4 regions of the Sphingomonas sp. AAP5 genome follow, and region 3 is predicted to be linked to each of the others. Evidence: predicted binding sites of a transcription regulator. Region 3 holds the regulator's gene; each other region holds the start of a gene.

Region 1 (4,826 bases), 340 kb from region 3:
GTTCGATCGGCCTGGAGTTCGATCAGCCAGCGCTGGTCGATCTCGAAGCTCGTCTTGTAGCAATCCTTCTCGTCCTGGCTGAGGAAATCGAGATGCTGGACCGAGCCGCCCTGCTCGAGGATCGAGTTCCAGATCGCGTCCGAATTCTTCGACTTCTCGATCAGCAATTTCTCGAGATACGGATTCTTGATCGAGAACGAGCCCGACAGCGTCTTGTGCGTGTAGATGTTCGCCGGGATCGGCTCGATGCACGCCGAGGTGCCGCCGCAGATGATCGAGATCGACGCGGTCGGCGCGATCGCCATCTTGCAGCTGAAGCGCTCCATCACGCCCATGTCGGCAGCGTCGGGGCAGGGCCCGCGCTCCATCGCGAGGTGCATCGAGGCTTCGTCGACCTGGCCCTTGATGTGGCGGAACATCCGCAGGTTCCACGACTTGGCCATCGCGCCCTCGAAGGGCAGGCCGCGCGCCTGGAGGAAGCTGTGATAGCCCATCACGCCGAGGCCGACCGACCGCTCGCGCATCGCCGAGTAAGCGGCACGCTCCATGCCGGGTTCGGCGCGGTCGATGAAGTCCTGCAGGACGTTGTCGAGGAAGCGCATCACGTCCTCGATAAAGCCCTTCTCGTCCTTCCACTGGTCCCACGTCTCGAGGTTGAGCGAGGACAGGCAGCAGACGGCGGTGCGGTCGTTGCCGAGATGGTCCTTGCCGGTCGGCAGCGTGATCTCCGAGCACAGGTTCGAGGTCGAGACCTTGAGCCCCAAGTCGCGGTGATGCTTGGGCATGCCCTTGTTCACGTGATCGGCGAAGACGATGTACGGCTCGCCGGTGGCAAGCCGAGTCTCGACGAGCTTCTGGAACAGGCCGCGCGCATCGACCGTCGCGCGGACCGAGCCGTCCTTCGGGCTCGTCAAATTCCACTCTTCGCCCGCGCGCACCGCTTCCATGAAGGCGTCGGTGATCAGCACGCCGTGGTGGAGGTTGAGCGCCTTGCGATTGAAATCGCCCGAGGGCTTACGGATTTCGAGGAATTCCTCGATCTCGGGATGCGAGATGTCGAGATAGCAGGCGGCCGACCCTCGGCGCAGCGAGCCTTGCGAGATGGCGAGCGTCAGCGAATCCATCACGCGGACGAAGGGGATGATGCCGCTGGTCTTGCCGTTGAGGCCGACCGGCTCGCCGATGCCGCGGACATTGCCCCAATAGGTACCGATGCCGCCGCCGCGCGACGCGAGCCAGACATTCTCGTTCCAGGTGTCGACGATGCCGCCGAGGCTGTCGGGGACCGAATTGAGGAAGCACGAGATCGGCAGTCCGCGCCCGGTGCCGCCGTTCGAGAGGACGGGGGTCGCGGGCATGAACCACAGCTTCGAGATATAGCCGTAGAGCCGCTGGGCGTGTGCGCCGTCATCGGCATAGGCCGAGGCAACGCGCACGAACAGATCCTGGAAGGTCTCGCCCGGGAGCAGATAGCGATCGCGCAGCGTGTCCTTGCCGAAATCGGTCAGCAGCGCATCGCGCGAATGATCGACCTCGACCGGATAGAGCTGGACGTGGATCTCCTTCGAATCGCCCCGCGCGGCGAGCTTGCGATCGGCGGTGCCGCGACCGTCCTTGGCGGCGTCGTCGGCGGGTGCCGCAGCGGCGGCGAGCGCCTCGATCATATCGGTGGCCATGTCGGTACTCACTTCCCCGGTATCCCGAAAATCCATGTTTCGCGTCCCTGTAAACTCGTTCAAAATCGTGTCGACCGGGACCGCCTCTGTTCCCGATCCGTTCGAATCGGGAAGCGAGCTCCCAGCATAGCATTCCGTGGGCAAACGCGAGAACAAAAACAGACCGTCCCGCGCTACAATCGCAGTCCAGATCATTACCGCAATATAGGGTTGCGGCGTCTGATTCACTAGCTCTTGGGTTCGCCCCCGAACTCAACCCCTACAGATTGTGCCGGATCGCGCGGAGACACAAGACGGTAAATGACAGATTGGGGACTCGGTTCGTCGCTAATCCGCGACGCTTGGCGGATGACCGGGCGAAGCCTCATCACGCGACGCGCGGTCAAAGCTGGCTTCGCTCAAACGCAAGAGACCGAAGCGGGAACGTGACAATATTTTCACGCCTCGGAGAAAAGCGTCGTCGGCAGCGTAACGATCGCATCGAGACCACCGAGCGCCGCTGCATCGAGCACCAGCGAGCCCCCATAGAGCGTCGCGAGTTCGTGTGCGATCGACAGGCCGAAGCCGTGGCCATCGCCGCGTTCATCGAGTCGCTGCCCGGCGGTGAGCGCGGCGGCGCGGGCCGCGGGCGCAATGCCCTGGCCGTCATCGGCGATGCTCAGGCGGATGAAGCGCGGGTCGGATGCGGGGGCGGCGTCGATCGTGATTCGCGCGGCGGCGAAGCGCCACGCATTGTCGAGCAGATTGCCGATCAGCTCGTCGAGATCCTGCCGGTCGACCGCGACGCTGAGCGCGGGATCGATCGTCGCGCTCGCGCTGACGCCGCGATCGGCGTGGATCCGCGACAGCGCGGTGGTCAGGTCGGCGACGACGGGGGCGAGCGGGGTTGCGAAGCGCAAGCCGCTCCCCGGCGTCGCGGCGCGCGCGCGGCCGAGATGGTGGCGCACCGCCTGGTCGATCCGCGCGACCTGCGCGGCGAGCGTGCCGTCGGGATCGTGCGGCGGCAGCGCGAGCGCGAGTGTGGCGAGCGGCGTCTTGAGGCCGTGCGCGAGATTGGCGACGTGCGCGCGGGCATTGGCGAGCGCGGTCGCATTTTCGTCGAGCAGCGCGTTGATCTCGCGCGCGAGCGGGGCGAGTTCGGTCGGCTGGTCCTCGGGCAGAGCGCGCGCGGTTCCGGCGCGGATCGCGGCGAGGCCGGTGCGCATCGTCTTCAAGGGGCGCAGGCCGATGCGGAGCTGGATCAGCGTCGCCGCCGCCAGCGCGACGCCGAGCAGCAGCAGCGAGCCGAGCAGCGGTGCCATCGCCGCGCGGAGCGGGCGGTCGACGATCGCGCGCGGGGCGGAGGCGGTGATCCGCACCGCGCCTGCGGGGGTGGCGAGCGTCAGGCTGCGCGCATGGCGCATGCCGTCCTCGCCATGCCAGTCGAGTGCTTGCGTGCCGTCGCGGTCGCGCGGGCCGTCGCCGTGTGCGCGTCGGCCATCGGGCGGGGGCGGCGGGCCGATCAGCGCTGACTCGGCGGATGAGGGAGCGGAGGGCGCTGGCAGGGAAAGCGGCGGCAAAGCGGGCGGCGGTGCGCGCCGCGGGCCGCGCGCTTGCAGCGCGGTGAGGGCGGGCGCGGCGGGCGAGGTGATCGTGCGGCCCGGCGCATCGATCCGCCAGCCCCAGCCGCCTTGCGGATCGTCATAGGGCGCGGCGAGGACGAGCCGCGCGCGGTCGATGCTGCCGTCGGGGCGGACGGCTTGCTCGAGCACCGCGATCTGCGCGTCGAGCCGGTCGTCCAGCCCGTGCATCACGAAGCGATCGAGCACCGCGCCGATCGTCACCGCGGCAAAGGCGAGCGCGGCGAGCGTCGCGACGAGCGCGGTGACGAGCAGGCGTCCGTAGAGCGAGCGGGGGAGGAGGGTCATGTCAGCCCTTTCGTCACCCCGGCCTTGTGTCGGGGCCCACCGTCCAACACCGGCTGCCGCGCGAGGGGCGAAGTGGACCCCGGCACAAGGCCAGGGTGACGGAAGAGGGCAGGGCCGCTCACCCCTCCACCACGCGATAGCCGCGTCCGCGGACGGTCTCGATCGCCTCGGCGCCAATCTTCTTGCGCAGCCGCCCGATGATCACTTCGAGCGAGTTCGAATCGGGATCCGAATCGCCTTCATAGACATGGTCGAGCAAATACAGCCGCTCGACGACCACGCCCTTCCTTAGCATCAGCGCCGAGAGCACGCGCCACTCGAGCGCGGTGAGCCGTAGCGGGAGGCCGTCGAGCTCGACCTGGCCAGTCAGCGAATCGAAGGCGACGCGCCCGCACACGATCCGCGCCGCGGCATTGCCCGTCGCGCGGCGGACCAGCGCGCGCAGGCGCATGACGAGTTCCTCGACGCGGAACGGCTTGGTCAGATAGTCGTCGGCGCCGGCGCGGAAGCCCGCGACCTTTTCCGACCAGCCGTCGCGCGCGGTGAGGATCAGCACGGGGAGCACGCGGCCCGCGGCGCGCCACTCCTCGAGCACGGTGATCCCCGATTTGATCGGCAGCCCGAGATCGAGCACCGCCGCGTCATAGCCGCCGGTATCGCCGAGATGCGCGCCATCCTCGCCATTGGCGGCGACGTCGACCGCGAAATGCTCGGCGCGCAGGGCTTTCGCGATTCCCTCGGCGAGCGCCGTGTCGTCCTCGACCAATAAGATCCGCATGTCCTCAGTCCTTTGCACCGCGCGCTAGGCGGACTGCTTAAACCGAGACTGAACCGACAAGTTCAGCGCGGTGTCGGAACGCTCCCGTAGAAAGCGGGCATCAACCACGCAGGAGTGCAATGATGACCGACCAAATCGAAGGCCCCCAGGCCCCTCACGATACCGTGGCGGACGACCGCCCGCGCCGCAAGCTGCCTGTCCGCACCGCGATCGTGGGTGCCGCGCTGCTCGCGCTCGGCATCGGCGGCGGCGCGACGATCGCGCAGATGACCGGCCCTTCGGTCGAGATGGCGCCGCTCAAGGCGGTGGCGATCCGCTCGCTGACCGACAATGGCAGCGTGATCAGCGTGCGCGGCCGCGTTGCCGAAACCTATGGCCCGATGTTCGTGCTGACCGATGGCAGCGGGCGTGCGCTGGTCGATCTCGGGCGGCAGGGCGACGGCACCGGCCTCGTCAGCGCCGGGC
Region 2 (4,826 bases), 1.3 Mb from region 3:
GGGCGACCCAAGGCTTCGTCACGTGAGGATACGCCCCGCGAGTCCGACTTGAGTGCGCTGACGAAATTTTCGCGCAGGCGCAGGCCTTATTCGAGCGTGCGGATAATCGCCCGCGTGACATTTCCCATGAATTGCATTCGCGCTGCGATGGGACGTCTCGTGCTGCCGATCATGACGGCGACCGCATATGTATGACCATCTGGCGCCTTCAAAAGTCCGACGTCGTTATACCCCGTCGACAAAGTGCCAAGATCCTGTCCCGTTCCCGTCTTGTGCGCAAAGGTCCACCCGGAACGTAGCCCTGACTTCAGTCGAAGCGGACCGGTCTTGCTGGCTGCCATCAACGTCAGGAGGTGCAAAGTCGAGCTGCTGCTGAGGACCTCACCGCGCTGGAGCCGGGCAAGCCCGAGGGTAACGCCGTTGGCGGACGCGCCATCATACGGAGCGGCAAGATATCTGTTGAGAGCCCTGCTGCGGGCTTCGACACTCATTTTCGAGCGTGCTTGCAGGAAGCCCCAGCCGCCGGCCCATTCGGGCTTCCAGTCGAGACCTGCGGTCTTTGCCTGGAGAAGCCACTCGCCGGGACCAAAACCTACCCCGGCGATCCCCTTTTGCATCAACATGCGCCGGATTGCGGGCGGGCCCCCGATTTTCCAAAGCAGCACGTCGTTGCAGGTGTTGTCGCTGCGTGTCATCGCGCCCTCGAGCAAGGCGGCAATCGTGGTCCTGTATCCGTCTGTTCCTACCAGTGGGAGGATGGGTTGGTGGAAGACGGTCAGGTCCGATCGGCGGACGGTGACGATGTCTGATAACGTCAGCCTGCCCCGATCAACCGCGTCCATCACTGCGATCGCCACCCAGAGCTTGCTCACGCTCTGCTGGGGCAACAAGCGGTCGGCATTATAGCCAACGATCCATCCTTCCGTTACGTCGCGAACGGCGATCCCGACCTGCCCCGGAAATCCCGAGCCGAGCGCTTGCACCGCATTGAGCAGGTCGGCTGGCGGTTGGTCGCGGCGCTTGCCCGGCAACCGGCACCGCCGAACCGGTGCCGTGCGCGATCCTCGAGGACGGCGATGACGCCGCCGCGATCGAGGCTTCGCTGATCGAAAATCTCGCGCGGCTCGATCCCGACGAGGTCACCCAATGGGCGACCTTCACGCGGCTGGTGCGCGAAGGGCGCAGCATCGAAGATATCGCCACGACCTTTGGCTTGCCCGATCTGGCGGTGCGCCGCACGCTTGCGCTCGGCAATCTGCTGCCACGGATCCGCGCGCTCTACGCGCGCGGCGAGATCGACCGTACCACCGTGCGCCACCTCACGCTCGCCAGCAAGAGCCAGCAAAAGGCGTGGCTGGCGCTCGTGGACGATCCCGAGCAGCGCCCCCCTGCTGGCCATCAATTGAAGGCGTGGCTGTTCGGCGGGGAGTCGATCGCGGTGTCGCGTGCGCTGTTCGACGTGACGACCTATGGCGGCGCAATCGTCGCCGACCTGTTCGGCGAGGACCGCTATTTTGCGGATACCGATGCGTTCTGGACCGCGCAGAACACCGAAATCGAGGCGCGGCGTGTGGCGTATCTGGAAGCGGGCTGGGCCGATGTCATGATTGTGCCCCCGACCGAGCAATTCGCGTCGTGGGAGTATGACAAGGCCCCCAAGCGCAAGGGCGGGCGTATCTATGTCGATGTCCGCGCCAGCGGCGAGGTGGTGTTCCACGAAGGCTATATCAGCCGCAAGGACGCCGCCCGGATCGCCAAGGGGGACAACAACAGCCCGGGCAAGGCGCCGCCGCGTCCCGAACTGACCACCAAGCTGCAGACCTATATCGATCTGCATCGCCACGCCGCCGTTCGCGCCGCGCTGACCGGCGCGCCGCACGTGGCGCTGCGCCTCCTGGTCGCGCACGCCATTCGGGGATCGCATCTGTGGAGCGTGCGGATCGAGCCGCAGACCTCGCGCAGCGACGCCATCGCCGAGAGCGTCGAGAACAGCACGAGCGAGGCCGCGTTCGACGCACGCCGCCGGGCCGTGCTCGATCTGCTCGGTTTTTCACCCGACGATCCGACCGTGATCGGTGGCAGTCCCTATCCTTACGATGCCGCGGGAGATCGTCTCTCGGCCGTTTTTCTACGCTTGCTCGACCTGCCTGACGCCGCCGTGTTCGACGTGATCGCGGTGGTGATGGGCGAAAGTCTGGCGGCAGGTAGCGCCGCCGTCGAGGCGGTTGGGCTGCAGCTTGGCGTGCGGATGGAGGATTATTGGCACGCCGACCCGATCTTTCTCGACTTGATCCGCGACCGCGAGGTGCTGCTCTCGCTCGTCGCCGAGGTGGCGGGACCGATGATTGCCGACGCCAATGCGGGCGAAATGGGCAAGACGCTGCGCCAGATCGTCGCCGACCATCTGGCAGGGGCGGGTGGCCGCACTGTCTGCGAAGATTGGGTACCACGCTGGATGACCTTCCCGCCGTCCGCCTATACCGGGCGCGGCGGCGTGGGCACCGTCAAGGCACATGCGCTGGTCGAAGCGGCGCGCCCCGCCGACCCGCCTCCTGAGCCCGGCGGCGCGTCCGCAGGGCCGGACCCCGACACCGATAGCGGTGCGCAGGCGCTGGTCGCGTGATCTGTTGGGACGGCGGCGGTGCCGCCGTCCCGCTTTTCCAGAGCGGGTTGAAATTCGGCCCCGCGGCTCGCGCCTCCGGCGCTCGCCGCGGGGTTTCTGTTGCAGGGCTGGTTCGAGAATCACTGGATCAGCCCCGCCCGGCGCGCTTAAGACTGCCGCATGGGGACAGACATCGATCACCGCGACCACGAAACCTGGCTGATCGACGCCGCGCATGCGGTGATCGAAAAGCGCTGCGCACAGGGCGATGACGCGCTCTCCCCGCGCGAGCGGCTGATCCATCGCTTCTGGGTGGTCGACTATGCGATGCGCAACGCCGGCGATCTCGCGACCGCGCATGACCTCGCCCCGCGCTTTCGCGAAGACGGGCTTTTGGCCGCGCACGCGCTCGATCTTGCGCACGCGCACGCCGCCTTCACGATGTCCGAAGGCGAATTGGAACGCCGGTTCTTCGACCTGTTCGAGGACGTCGTGCGCGAAGTGCGCAGCGTCTCCCCTGCGCCAGCGAAGGTTTGACGCGCGCCTGGCCGCGGCTACCACCGAGTCCGTCAGCTTAAAGCGGCAGCCTGAGTTGATCGGCATGGGCGGTGCGGTCCTGCTCGAACACCTGTTCGAGGATCGACTGCGCCAGCGCGTCCGCCGCGCGCTCGCGCATCCGCGCGTCGGGCATCGTGATCCCCACTCTGGCCCAACCGGGCGCCGATAGAATGGCCGAACTGAGATCGGCGGGGGCGGGTTGGGGGGCGAGTCTCGACATAACGGGACAGTAGAACGAAAGAAGAACGTACATCAATCCGGTTTCCGCATGGTCTGTCCACGGGAGGCTGGCCATGCGCTCCCGGTGAACCCGGATTACGCTGGCTCGCAGGATGACGCGGCAGGCTAAACAGGATGGATGCGATGGCGCGGTCGGAGGATTTGGGTGCGTTTGCGCGGTCACGCGATAGCCCGAAACCGCGGCGACGGATCGCTAGGCTCCCGCATACCGCCCCCATCGGCGCTGCGGTCTGCCGCGTCCTTCCACCCATTGCCATCGCTGGCGGCGCGGTGACGAGCGGGGCAGAGCGTCCTTGTCTTGCGGATCGGGGCATAGCCGATCGTGCGGTCGACGCTCTCCTGCGGCGTGTGCGCGCCCCGTTCCGGCTCCTCGGGCGCATGACCTGGGCCGGCCGCGACCCCTGCGAAACCATCGCCTCCGGCGTATTTCCCCGCCCGTGTGCCACGGGCTCCTCGCGCCCGCTTGCGCTCTCAAATACGCCTTCGGCTCCGGTCCTCCGCTGCGCTGCGGCCGTGCCGGTGCGCAGGGGTCGCTTGGTCCGGCCCTTAGGTCCGCCCATCGCCCGGAAACGGTTCGGGGCGACACTCGAAGGAGACTTTCAATGCCTGCAATCGGTTATGTCACCCGCGACGGCAACGGCTTCAAGGGCCAGCTCCGCACCCTCTCGATCCGCACCGACGTCGAGATCCTGCCCAACGGCCGCAAGGCCAACGACGTCCAGCCCGACTACCGCGTGATGGCGGGCGGGGCCGAGGTCGGGGCCGGCTGGATCCGCCGCAGCGAGAGTTCGGGCAACGACTATGTGTCGCTCAGCCTCGCCGCTCCGGAATTCGGTCCGCGCCGCCTCTACGCCAATCTCGGGCGCGCCGCCGGCCAGGACGATGACGACACCTACGCCATCATTTGGAACCCCGCCGACTGAACCGCATCGCCCCCGCGTCGCATCGGCGCGGGGGCCTTGCCGCATTTTTGGGGGCCGTTCTTCGTCTCTTGATGCCGTGCTTCCGGCACACCTCGTGGCACGCGCGGCGCGGCTACCCGTCGCAACATCTGTGGAGGGCTCGTCTCGGATCGTCCGAGTATGGCGGGCGCCGGCACGTCTCTCAAGGCCGGCGGCCCCTCCAATTTTGCTGTGAAGCGGAGGCTGCTGCGCAGCCGAGTCTGTTTGTACCAGCACAACAAAATCGGCTCCTCCGCCGCCGCTGCGCGGCACCTCCGCTTGCGCTCCGGTGGCCCTGACAGACGCGCCGGCACCCGCCGTCAGAGGGCTGTCCTTCACTCAAGAAGGCACAAGCAAGCGGAGGTTCTCATGACCATGGACAGCGTTATCGCGGGCTCGAACGACATCTTCCCAGCGCTGATGTCGGGGCTGGAAATCGAGTTCGGAGGCGGCGGACTGCAGGCGCTGGCGCGGCATTTCATCGA
Region 3 (4,826 bases):
CCGCTGCACGTGCTCGCGGTGCCCGCGACGCGCGGGCCGGTTCGGCCGTTGCCGACGTTGCCAGCGCATATTCGCGTCAATCTCGTCGATGCCGACGTTCCCGCGGGACTGGTGCCGGGGGCGACGCTGCGGCTCTCGGGGCGGCTGATGCCGCCGCCGCCGCCAGGCGTTCCCGGCGCGTACGACTATGCGCGGACCGCCTGGTTCGACGCGATCGGCGCGACCGGGCGTGGCTTTGCGCCGATCACGATCCTCGCTGGCGGTGGGACAGGCGGCGGCGACCTGCGGCAGCGCCTATCGCAGCATATCCAGGCGAGCGCTGGCGGGGGCGGGGTGGGGGGCATCGCCGCATCGCTCGCGACGGGGGATCAAGGCGGGATCCCGCTCGCCGACAATGAGGCGATGCGCCGATCCGGGCTCGCGCATTTGCTCTCGGTGAGCGGTCTGCATATCACCGCGGCGGTCGGCGCGGTGATGCTGCTGGTCGCGCGCTTGCTCGCGCTCAGCCCGTGGATCGCGCTGAAGACGCGCGTTCCGTTGATCGCGGCGGGCGCGGGGGCGCTCGCGGCGATCGGCTACACGCTGCTGACCGGGGCCGAGGTGCCGACGATCCGCTCGTGCGTCGCGGCGTTGCTCGTGCTGGTCGCTTTGGCGCTGGGCCGGCAGGCGCTGACGCTGCGGCTGGTCGCGGCGGGGGCGATCGTGGTGCTGTTGCTATATCCCGAGGCGCTCGCCGGACCAAGTTTTCAGCTGTCGTTCGCGGCGGTCGCGGCGATCGTCTCGCTCAACGAGCATCCGCAGTTGCGCGTGTGGTTCGGGCCGCGCGAGCAGACGCGACTGGCGCGGATCGCGCGGGAACTGGCGTCGCTGCTGCTGACCGGGATCGTCGTCGAGCTCGCTTTGCTGCCGATCGCGCTGTTCCACTTCCACAAAGCGGGGATTTACGGCGCGGTCGCCAATATCGTCGCGATCCCGCTGACGACGTTCGTGACGATGCCGTGCGAGGCGCTGGCGTTGCTGTTCGATACGGTGGGGGCGGGGCTGCCGTTCTGGTGGCTGACGGCGCGCTCGCTCGATCTGCTGTTGTGGATTGCGCACATGACCGCGGCGGTGCCGGGCTCGGTCGCGCCGCTGCCGGCGATGCCCGGCGCCGCTTACGCGCTGATGGTGGTGGGCGGATTGTGGATCGGCCTGTGGCGCACGCGCTGGCGGCGGCTAGGGGCGCTGCCGCTAGCGATCGGCTTGGCATGGGCGCTGCCGACCCCGGCGCCCGATCTGATCGTCACCGGAGACGGTCGGCACGTCGCGATCCGCACCTCGGCGGGCGACGTGGCTTTGCTGCGCGACCGGACCGGGGACTATACCGCCGACATGCTCGCCGAGAATGGCGGGATCGCTGCGCTCCCGGTATTGATGTCCGAGCAGCACGAGGCGCGCTGCAGCCGCGACCTCTGCCTGATGACGCGGACCGTCGCAGGGCGACAGTGGCGCATCCTGGCGACGCGCAGCGCGTATCATGTCCCGACGCTCGACCTCGTCGCGGCGTGTGCCGGCGCCGACATCGTGATCAGCGAGCGGCGCTTGCCGCGCCATTGCGTTCCGCAGTGGCTGCGGCTCGACCGCGAGACGCTGGCGCAAACCGGCGGCGTTGCGATCGCTTTGGCATCGCATTCGGTGCGGACCGTTCGCCATCCGGGCGACCGGCATCCGTGGATCGCGGCGCCGGAGGGCGACGCTGGTCGGCGGCGGTGGGTTGGCCGGATGCGTTGGCGCGCTCGATTGTCGGGGAGGGCTGGGGCAGCAGTAACGGACGGGAAACGATAGGGCGGGGTGGCCTTGCGGCTTCCCCCAAATACCGGAAGATCCTCGGGACGTTCCCGCATCTTGGAGCCTTCACGCCGTGGCTGACCAACCGATCAAAGGGCCCGCATCGTACTTTCCATCGATCGAGAAGACCTATGGCCGTCCGATCGCAGAGTGGCAGGCGCTGGTGCGCGAGCGTTTGCCGGAAAAACACATGGCGCTCGTCACCATGCTGAAAACCGAGCATGGCATGGGCCACGGCCACGCCAACGCGATCGTCGCTCACACCCTTGCCGAGCACAAAGACTGAGCCGCTCGATCGCTCGCCGCGCGACCCTCAAGCGCGACGGTCGATCACGCCGACCGTGGCTCAGTCGTACCGGCGCAACAGCCCGGCGAGCTTGCCCTGCACGCGCACCTGGGCTGGGGCATAACGCTGCGGATCATAGGCGCGGTTGGCCGGATCGAGCCGCACCATCGCACCTTCGCGGCGGAAGAATTTCAGCGTCGCCTCGCTCTCTTCGATCAAAGCCACGACGATCTCGCCGTCGCGCGCGACATCCTGGCGCTTGATCAGCGCATAGTCGCCATCGAGGATGCCCGCCTCGACCATCGAATCGCCCGACACCTCGAGCGCATAATGCTCGCCATTGCCGAGCAAAGCCGCGGGGACCGAGAGCATCGACGCGCCCTCGAACGCCTCGATCGGGACGCCTGCCGCGATCCGGCCGTGCAGCGGGATTTCGATCACGTCGTTGGCAGGCTGTGGTGCTGCACGCGAAGCGGCGGCGGGGGCCGCCTTGGTCGGGGTCTTGATTCCACGCTCGGGCATCTTGAGCACTTCGAGCGCCCGCGCGCGGTTGGGCAGGCGGCGGATGAACTGGCGTTCCTCGAGCGCGCTGATCAAGCGATGGACGCCCGACTTCGACTTGAGGTCGAGCGCTTCCTTCATTTCCTCGAAGGACGGCGATACCCCGGTCTCGTCGAGCCGGTCGTTGATGAAGCAAATCAACTCATGCTGCTTGCGGGTAAGCATCGCGCGGCCCTTTCGTCGGAACAGACGACGAACCTATACGGAACGAAAAATCGCCCGTCAAGCGATGCTGTCACCGTCCGGCGCAGATATCCTGCGAGTCGCTGGTCGCACTCCCCGCGATGCCGCAGAGCTTTTCGATACATGCGTCATGGTCAATGTTGGTGCCCTGCAGCCCCCCGCGAAACGCGCTGGCCAGCGCGAGCCCGACATTGTGGAAGGGTGCGCCGATCCGGCGATCGACGCGCCGCGGCGGCGGGGTGCCGTAATCGGGCGTCGGGGCGGGCGGCGGGGTGCCGATCGCGCTGACCGGGAGCGCGAGCGCGGCGACATGGCCTGCCGAAATCAGCGTGTGGAAGTGCGTGCGCACCGCTTCGGTTGCGTTCACGAGCAGCCGCCCGATCTGGGCGTCATCCGCGTCGGCCGCGGCGCCGGCGCGGGGTGCGCCATGGTCCAGCCGCCGAATTCGAGGGGGCGAATATGGCGGTGCTGGAGGACGGTCGGCGCATGATGACGCGGGTCGGCGAGGATGCGGGCGAACGTCGCCATGACGCTCATGCGCGAACGCTCGAGCACTTGCAGCAAGCTGCGACCATCCGACCATCGCAGCCCGGTGATCCTGTCGAGCGCGGTATTATGCCGCGATTGTTCGAGGATGCCGGCAAGGTCGGCCGTGACGCTCGAAAGGGTGTTCCCGCTGACATAAAGGATTTGCCGCATGCCCTTGTGTCCTTCTCGTGAGGGCCGGGGCTAGGGGGGTGTCGGCAGCCTGTCGTTGCGGTGGATCGTGTATCGGTATCGTATCCTGAATCAGGTGCGCACTGTCGTTGACGATCGCGCCGTGGTCGGCGTCGTGCAGGCCCCGGTGCAACTCGAAAGCCACAGCCAGTCGACAAAGCAGACGTGGCGGCACACCTGTCATAATCGCGTCACAATACCGACCTAGCCGCGCGGTCGGGGTCACACCGCACCACGCAGGAGCGCGGACGCGTCGCCGCGCAGGACAACAAGTCCGCTGCGGCGAACGGTGTGGGCAGCCTATTTCATCTATCGGGGGAACATCATGTCCAAGTCACACGCCGCCAAGGCGCTCCTTCTGCTCGGCACCGCGTTCGGCGCGATCGCCAGCATCGGTTCGGCCAGCGCCCAGGAAACCGCTGCGCCCGTCGCCGCGGTCGAGGCCGCGCCAGAGAGCGACAGCCTCGGCGACATCGTCGTCACCGCGCAGCGTCGCAGCGAAAATCTGCAGAAAGTGCCCGTGTCGGTCGGCGTGCTGTCGGGTGCCGATCTGCGGACCTACACTTCGGGCGGCAGCGACACGCTGCTCGAACTCGCCAACCGCGTCCCCGGGCTTTACGCCGAGACGACCACCGGCAAGATCTTCCCGCGCTTCTACATTCGCGGCCTCGGTAACATCGATTTCTATCTCGGCGCATCGCAGCCGGTGTCGATCATCCAGGACGAGGTCGTGCTCGAGCATGTCGTGCTCAAGTCGAACCCGGTCTATGACGTCAACCAGATCGAAGTGCTGCGCGGGCCGCAGGGCACGCTGTTCGGCCGCAACACCACCGCGGGCATCATCAAGTTCGACACCAACCGCCCGACCAACGAGTTCACCGGCCGCGCGACCGCGTCGTATGGCAGCTACAACACCGTCAGCGTCGATGCCGGCGTCGGCGGCCCGATCGTCAAGGACGTGCTGAGCTTCCGCGTGTCGGGCCTGTACCAGCGCCGCGATAACTGGATCGACAACACCTATACCGGCCCGAGCGACGACGGCACAGTCGGCGGCAAGGACAAGCTCGGCGGCTTCGAAGAGAAGGACATCCGCGTCCAGCTGATGCTGACCCCGCCCGAGACCGGCTTCACCGGCCTGGTTTCGGCGCATGCGCGTGATTATTCGGGCACCTCGACGATCTTCCATCGCGGCGCGATCCTGCGCGGCAGCAACGACGTCAGCGCAGCACCGCGCGCCAGCGTCGCGCTCGAT
Region 4 (4,826 bases), 850 kb from region 3:
GGTCGCGCAAGCGACCAAGATGCAGGCCGTCGGCCAGCTCGCCGGCGGCGTCGCGCACGATTTCAACAATATCCTCACCGCGATCATCGGGCATTGCGATTTGATGCTGATGCGCCATTCGCCCGGCGACAGCGATTATGACGACATCCAGCAGATCCGCGCCAATTCGAACCGCGCAGCGAGCCTGACGCGGCAATTGCTCGCCTTCTCGCGCCAGCAGACGCTGCGCCCGCAAGTGCTGCAGCTGCCCGACGTGATCTCCGAAGTCTCGACGTTGCTCAAGCGGCTGCTCGGCGAGACCGTCACGCTGACGGTCAAGCACGGCCGCAACCTCTCGCCGGTGCGCGCCGACCCGGGGCAGCTCGAACAGGTCGTCGTAAACCTCGCGGTCAATGCGCGCGACGCGATGATCGCCAAGGATTCGCGTGGCGTCGGCACGCTGACGATCCAGACCTACGCCGTCACCGCGGCGCAGGTGCGCAAGCTCGGCTCGGATATCCTTCCCGCCGCGGACTATGTCGTGCTCGAAGTGTCCGATACCGGCGGCGGCATTCCGCCCGATATCCTGCCCAAGATCTTCGAGCCGTTCTTCACCACCAAGGAAGTGGGGAAGGGCACCGGGCTCGGCCTCTCGACCGTCTATGGGATCGTCAAGCAATCGGGCGGCTGGATCTTCGCCGACAGCGTCAAGGCCGGGCCGAAGGGCGGGGCGGGCGCGGTCTTCACAATCTACCTGCCGGTCCACACCGCGGGCGCGTTGGTCGACGCGACGCCGGCCAAGGCGCTCCCGCGCGAAAAGCCAGCCGATCTGTGGGGCAGCGGCACGATCCTGCTCGTCGAGGACGAGGACATGGTCCGCGCCGTCGCCGAACGCGCGCTCGCGCGGCAGGGCTATACCGTGCTCACCGCCGAGCATGGCGAGGCGGCGCTCGAGCTGCTCGCCGGGTGCGACCGGCCCGATCTGCTCATTTCCGACGTCATGATGCCGTTGATGGACGGGCCGACGCTCGTCCGCCAGGTGCGCGCGCGCTATCCCGATCTGCCGATCCTGTTCATGTCGGGCTATGCCGAGGAAACGATCCGCAAGTCGATCGATCTCGACAATGTTGCCTTCCTTGCCAAGCCCTTCTCGGTCCAGGAGCTCGCCGAGGCGACGCGCGACGTGCTTCGTGCGAAATGACTTGGCGGATCGCGCTTCAGGACGCTAAAGGCACACAATGCGCGCCCAGAGTATCCTGATCGTCGAAGACGAGCCCCTTATTGCCATGATGATCGAGGATTTCCTCGATGTGCTTGGTAAATCCGTCGCGGGCTCGGCCGATACCGTGGAGGGCGCGGTCGCGATCATCGCGGATGGCGGTGTCGATGCGGCGATCCTCGATGTCAATCTGCGCGGCGGCGAGAAGAGCTTTCCGATCGCCGAAGTGCTTGCGCAAAAGGGTATCCCGTTCGTCTTCGCCACCGGCGGATCGCACGATACCGTTGCCGAGCAGTTCCGCGACCGCCCGACCTTGCCCAAGCCGTTCACGATGGACGGCGTGTCGAAGGCGCTCGATGCGTTGGGCACCGCCAGCGCGGCTTGATTGAGATTAGCCGAATAAACCCGGCTTGTTTGTGAACCGCGTGCAGACGCCATGAGTTACCCGCTCGACCTTTGATAGCGAGCGAGATCGACCCATGAGCAGCAACGATGAATCCTCCGTTTCCCGCCGGGCTGTCGTGGGCGGTGCTGCGCTCGGCGTCGCGACCGCTGCGACCGGAGCAGCCTTTGCCAAGACGCCAGGAACGCCCGCCGGGGCAGCGCCCATGGCGGGGCTCAAGGATCCGCAGAGCGGGCCCAAGCCGCCGTTCGAAAAGCAGTCGCAGCCATGGCCCGGTCTGTCCGCGAAGATGACCCCCAAGCCCGACAATGGCGAGCAGAGCTATCGCGGCTCGGGTCGTCTGCTCGGCCGCAAGGCGCTCATCACCGGCGGTGATTCGGGCATGGGTGCGGCAGCGGCGATCGCCTATGCGCGCGAAGGCGCCGACGTCGCGATCAACTATCTCCCCGCCGAGGAGGAGGATGCGCGCGCCGTGGTCGCGTTGATCCGCGAGGCGGGCCGCAAGGCGGTCGCCATCCCCGGCGATCTGCGCAGCGAGGCCTTCTGCCAGAAGCTGGTCGAGACCGCGGTCAAGGAGCTTGGCGGGCTCGACATCCTCGTCAGCAACGCCGCGCGCCAGCAGACCCGCGCCTCGATCCTCGACGTGTCGAGCGAGGATTTCGACGCGACGATGAAGACCAACATCTATGCGCCGTTCTGGATCATCAAGGCGGCGCTGCCGCATCTCAAGCCCGGCTCGGCGATCATCGGCACGACCTCCGAACAGGCGACCGACCCGTCGAAGGACCTTTACGACTATGCGATGACCAAGGCCGCGACGACCAACTACGTCCGCAGCCTGGCGAAGCAACTTGCCCCGCGCGGCATCCGCGTCAACGGCGTCGCGCCGGGTCCGATCTGGACGCCGCTCCAGGTGTCGGGCGGCGCGACGATGGAGAAGCTCGAGAGCTTCGGCAGCATGACGCCGCTCGGCCGACCCGGCCAGCCCGCCGAGCTCGCCGGAATCTACGTCCTGCTCGCCGAAAACGGCGCCAGCTACACCACCGGCCACGTCTATGGCGCGGCGGGCGGCGGCGGGATGCCATAACCTGCGGTGTTAACCTGTCCTACGACCCTCGGAAAAGCACCGTCGTTCCACACTTGTTCTCACAGAACAAATGCGATACATCGCTGTCACGCATTGAACGCATGAGGCGTTCGGTCTAGCGACGGGAGCTACCAATGGCGGTATCTTTGAAGGTCATCGACAGCAAAATGGCAGCATCCACGGACAAGGCCGCCGAAAAGGCCAAGGACGAACGCGCAAAGGCGCTCGAGGCAGCGCTCGCGCAGATCGATCGCGCGTTCGGCAAGGGCTCGGCGATGAAGCTCGGGTCGAAGCAGACGATGCAGGTCGAGGTGATCTCGACCGGCTCGCTCGGGCTCGACATCGCGCTCGGCGTCGGCGGCTTGCCGCGCGGGCGCGTGATCGAGATTTACGGTCCCGAATCGTCGGGCAAGACGACGCTCGCGCTCCACGTGATCGCGGAAGCGCAGAAGACCGGCGGCACCGCGGCGTTCGTCGACGCCGAACACGCTCTCGATCCCGTCTATGCCAAGAAGCTCGGCGTCAACATCGACGAGCTGATCGTCTCGCAGCCCGACACGGGCGAGCAGGCGCTCGAGATCGTCGACACGCTGGTGCGCTCGAACGCGATCGACGTGCTTGTCGTCGATTCGGTCGCGGCCTTGGTGCCGCGCGCTGAAATCGAGGGCGAGATGGGCGACAGCCATGTCGGCCTGCAGGCGCGCTTGATGTCGCAGAGCTTGCGGAAACTGACCGGCTCGATCAGCCGCTCGCGCTGCATGGTGATCTTCATCAACCAGCTGCGCATGAAGATCGGCGTGATGTACGGCAACCCCGAGACGACGACCGGCGGCAACGCGCTCAAGTTCTACGCCTCGGTCCGCCTCGACATCCGCCGCACCGGGCAGATCAAGGATCGCGACGAGATCATCGGCAACACGACGCGCGTCAAGGTCGTCAAGAACAAGGTCGCGCCGCCGTTCAAGCAGGTCGAATTCGACATCATGTACGGGCAGGGCGTGTCGAAGATCGGCGAGATCCTCGATCTCGGCGTCAAGGCCGGGCTGGTCGAGAAGTCGGGCGCGTGGTTCTCCTACGACAGCGTCCGCATCGGCCAGGGCCGCGAGAATTCGAAGACGTTCCTCAAGGAACATCCCGAAATGTCCGACCGGCTCGAAGCCTCGATCCGCGCGCGCACCGACAAGGTTGCCGAGGAAATGATGGTCGGCGGCGAGCCCGACGACGGGGACGAGCCCGAGATGTGAGATCCGCTTCGGGCCGCTTGGTCCGGGGCAGGGAGCGGCGGCAGGGCTCGGCCGCGTTCTTTCTAAAGGCGGCTTTGGTTGGTCGTCGCAAAACCGGGAAGGCCCGCCAGCAATGGCGGGCCTTTGCTATGGCGGGCTCGTCAAACGGCAGGCGCTTCACAGGATCAGGCGCCGATCGAAAACTACCCTATCGTCACCCCGGCCTTGTACCGGGGCCCACCCCTCCGCTCGAGCAGCGTCCGATGTCGGACCGCCCCATGACAGTCGGGTCGTCGCGACGAGGCAAGCACCGCGATGGTGCGACTTTAGTGCGACGTTCCGCGTTGCGCGTTACGATCGGTTGATCCTGTCCACCACCGGAGCGCGCGCATGACTCTCATCGTCCACCATCTCAACAACTCGCGCTCGCAACGCATCCTGTGGATGCTCGAGGAGCTCGGGCTGCCCTATGAGATCAAGCGCTACCAGCGCGACGCCAAGACGATGCTCGCCCCGCCCGAGCTGAAGCGCGTCCATCCGCTCGGCAAGTCGCCGATCCTCGAAGACACCGCCGCTGGGCAGACGCTGGTCGAGACCGGCGCGATCATCGACTATCTGGTCGAATATGCCGATGGGAGACTGGGCCCGCCCGCGCACCGCGACGATGTGCTGCGCTATCGCCAGTTCCTGCATTACGCCGAAGGCTCGGTGATGCCGCCGTTGCTGTTGCTGCTCGTGCTCAATCGCATCCCCGTGATCGGCGCAACCGCCGCGAAGCGGGTTCAGCCGATGATCGACGTCCATCTCGATTATGTCGAATCCGAACTCGCCAAGCGGCCGTGGTTCGCGGGTGACCAGCTGACCGGCGCCGACATCATGATGAGCTTCCCGCTCGAAGCCGCAAAGAGCCGCGCC

The links. The regulator LexA, encoded in region 3, represses DNA repair genes until DNA is damaged. The targets are predictions, from matches to a motif close to GTTCCNCNCTTGTTCT.
Region 1: E2E30_RS01690 (ribonucleoside-diphosphate reductase subunit alpha) is a predicted target of LexA. The motif match lies at 1,826-1,841, and genes of this name have one in related genera.
Region 2: E2E30_RS09415 (DUF6771 family protein) is a predicted target of LexA. The motif match lies at 3,392-3,407, and genes of this name have one in related genera.
Region 4: recA (recombinase RecA) is a predicted target of LexA. The motif match lies at 2,733-2,748, and genes of this name have one in related genera.

Annotation. Positions count from the first base shown of each region.
Region 1 covers NZ_CP037913.1:370,793-375,618, forward strand. The annotation lists gene E2E30_RS01690 (ribonucleoside-diphosphate reductase subunit alpha) at 1-1,712, opposite strand, end outside; gene E2E30_RS01695 (sensor histidine kinase) at 2,114-3,583, opposite strand; gene E2E30_RS01700 (response regulator) at 3,702-4,361, opposite strand; gene E2E30_RS20655 (hypothetical protein) at 4,484-4,826, shown strand, end outside.
Region 2 covers NZ_CP037913.1:2,038,590-2,043,415, reverse strand. The annotation lists gene E2E30_RS09430 (serine hydrolase) at 87-1,031, opposite strand; gene E2E30_RS09425 (ParB/RepB/Spo0J family partition protein) at 1,049-2,623, shown strand; gene E2E30_RS09420 (hypothetical protein) at 2,783-3,139, shown strand; gene E2E30_RS09415 (DUF6771 family protein) at 3,177-3,380, opposite strand; gene E2E30_RS09410 (DUF736 domain-containing protein) at 4,003-4,323, shown strand; gene E2E30_RS09405 (hypothetical protein) at 4,711-4,826, shown strand, end outside.
Region 3 covers NZ_CP037913.1:714,796-719,621, forward strand. The annotation lists gene E2E30_RS03250 (ComEC/Rec2 family competence protein) at 1-1,824, shown strand, start outside; gene E2E30_RS03255 (DUF4287 domain-containing protein) at 1,901-2,113, shown strand; gene lexA (transcriptional repressor LexA) at 2,174-2,839, opposite strand; gene E2E30_RS03265 (hypothetical protein) at 2,910-3,224, opposite strand; gene E2E30_RS03270 (BLUF domain-containing protein) at 3,221-3,556, opposite strand; gene E2E30_RS03275 (TonB-dependent receptor) at 3,900-4,826, shown strand, end outside.
Region 4 covers NZ_CP037913.1:1,560,532-1,565,357, reverse strand. The annotation lists gene E2E30_RS07070 (response regulator) at 1-1,180, shown strand, start outside; gene E2E30_RS07065 (response regulator) at 1,218-1,583, shown strand; gene E2E30_RS07060 (SDR family oxidoreductase) at 1,678-2,688, shown strand; gene recA (recombinase RecA) at 2,823-3,932, shown strand; gene E2E30_RS07050 (glutathione S-transferase family protein) at 4,302-4,826, shown strand, end outside.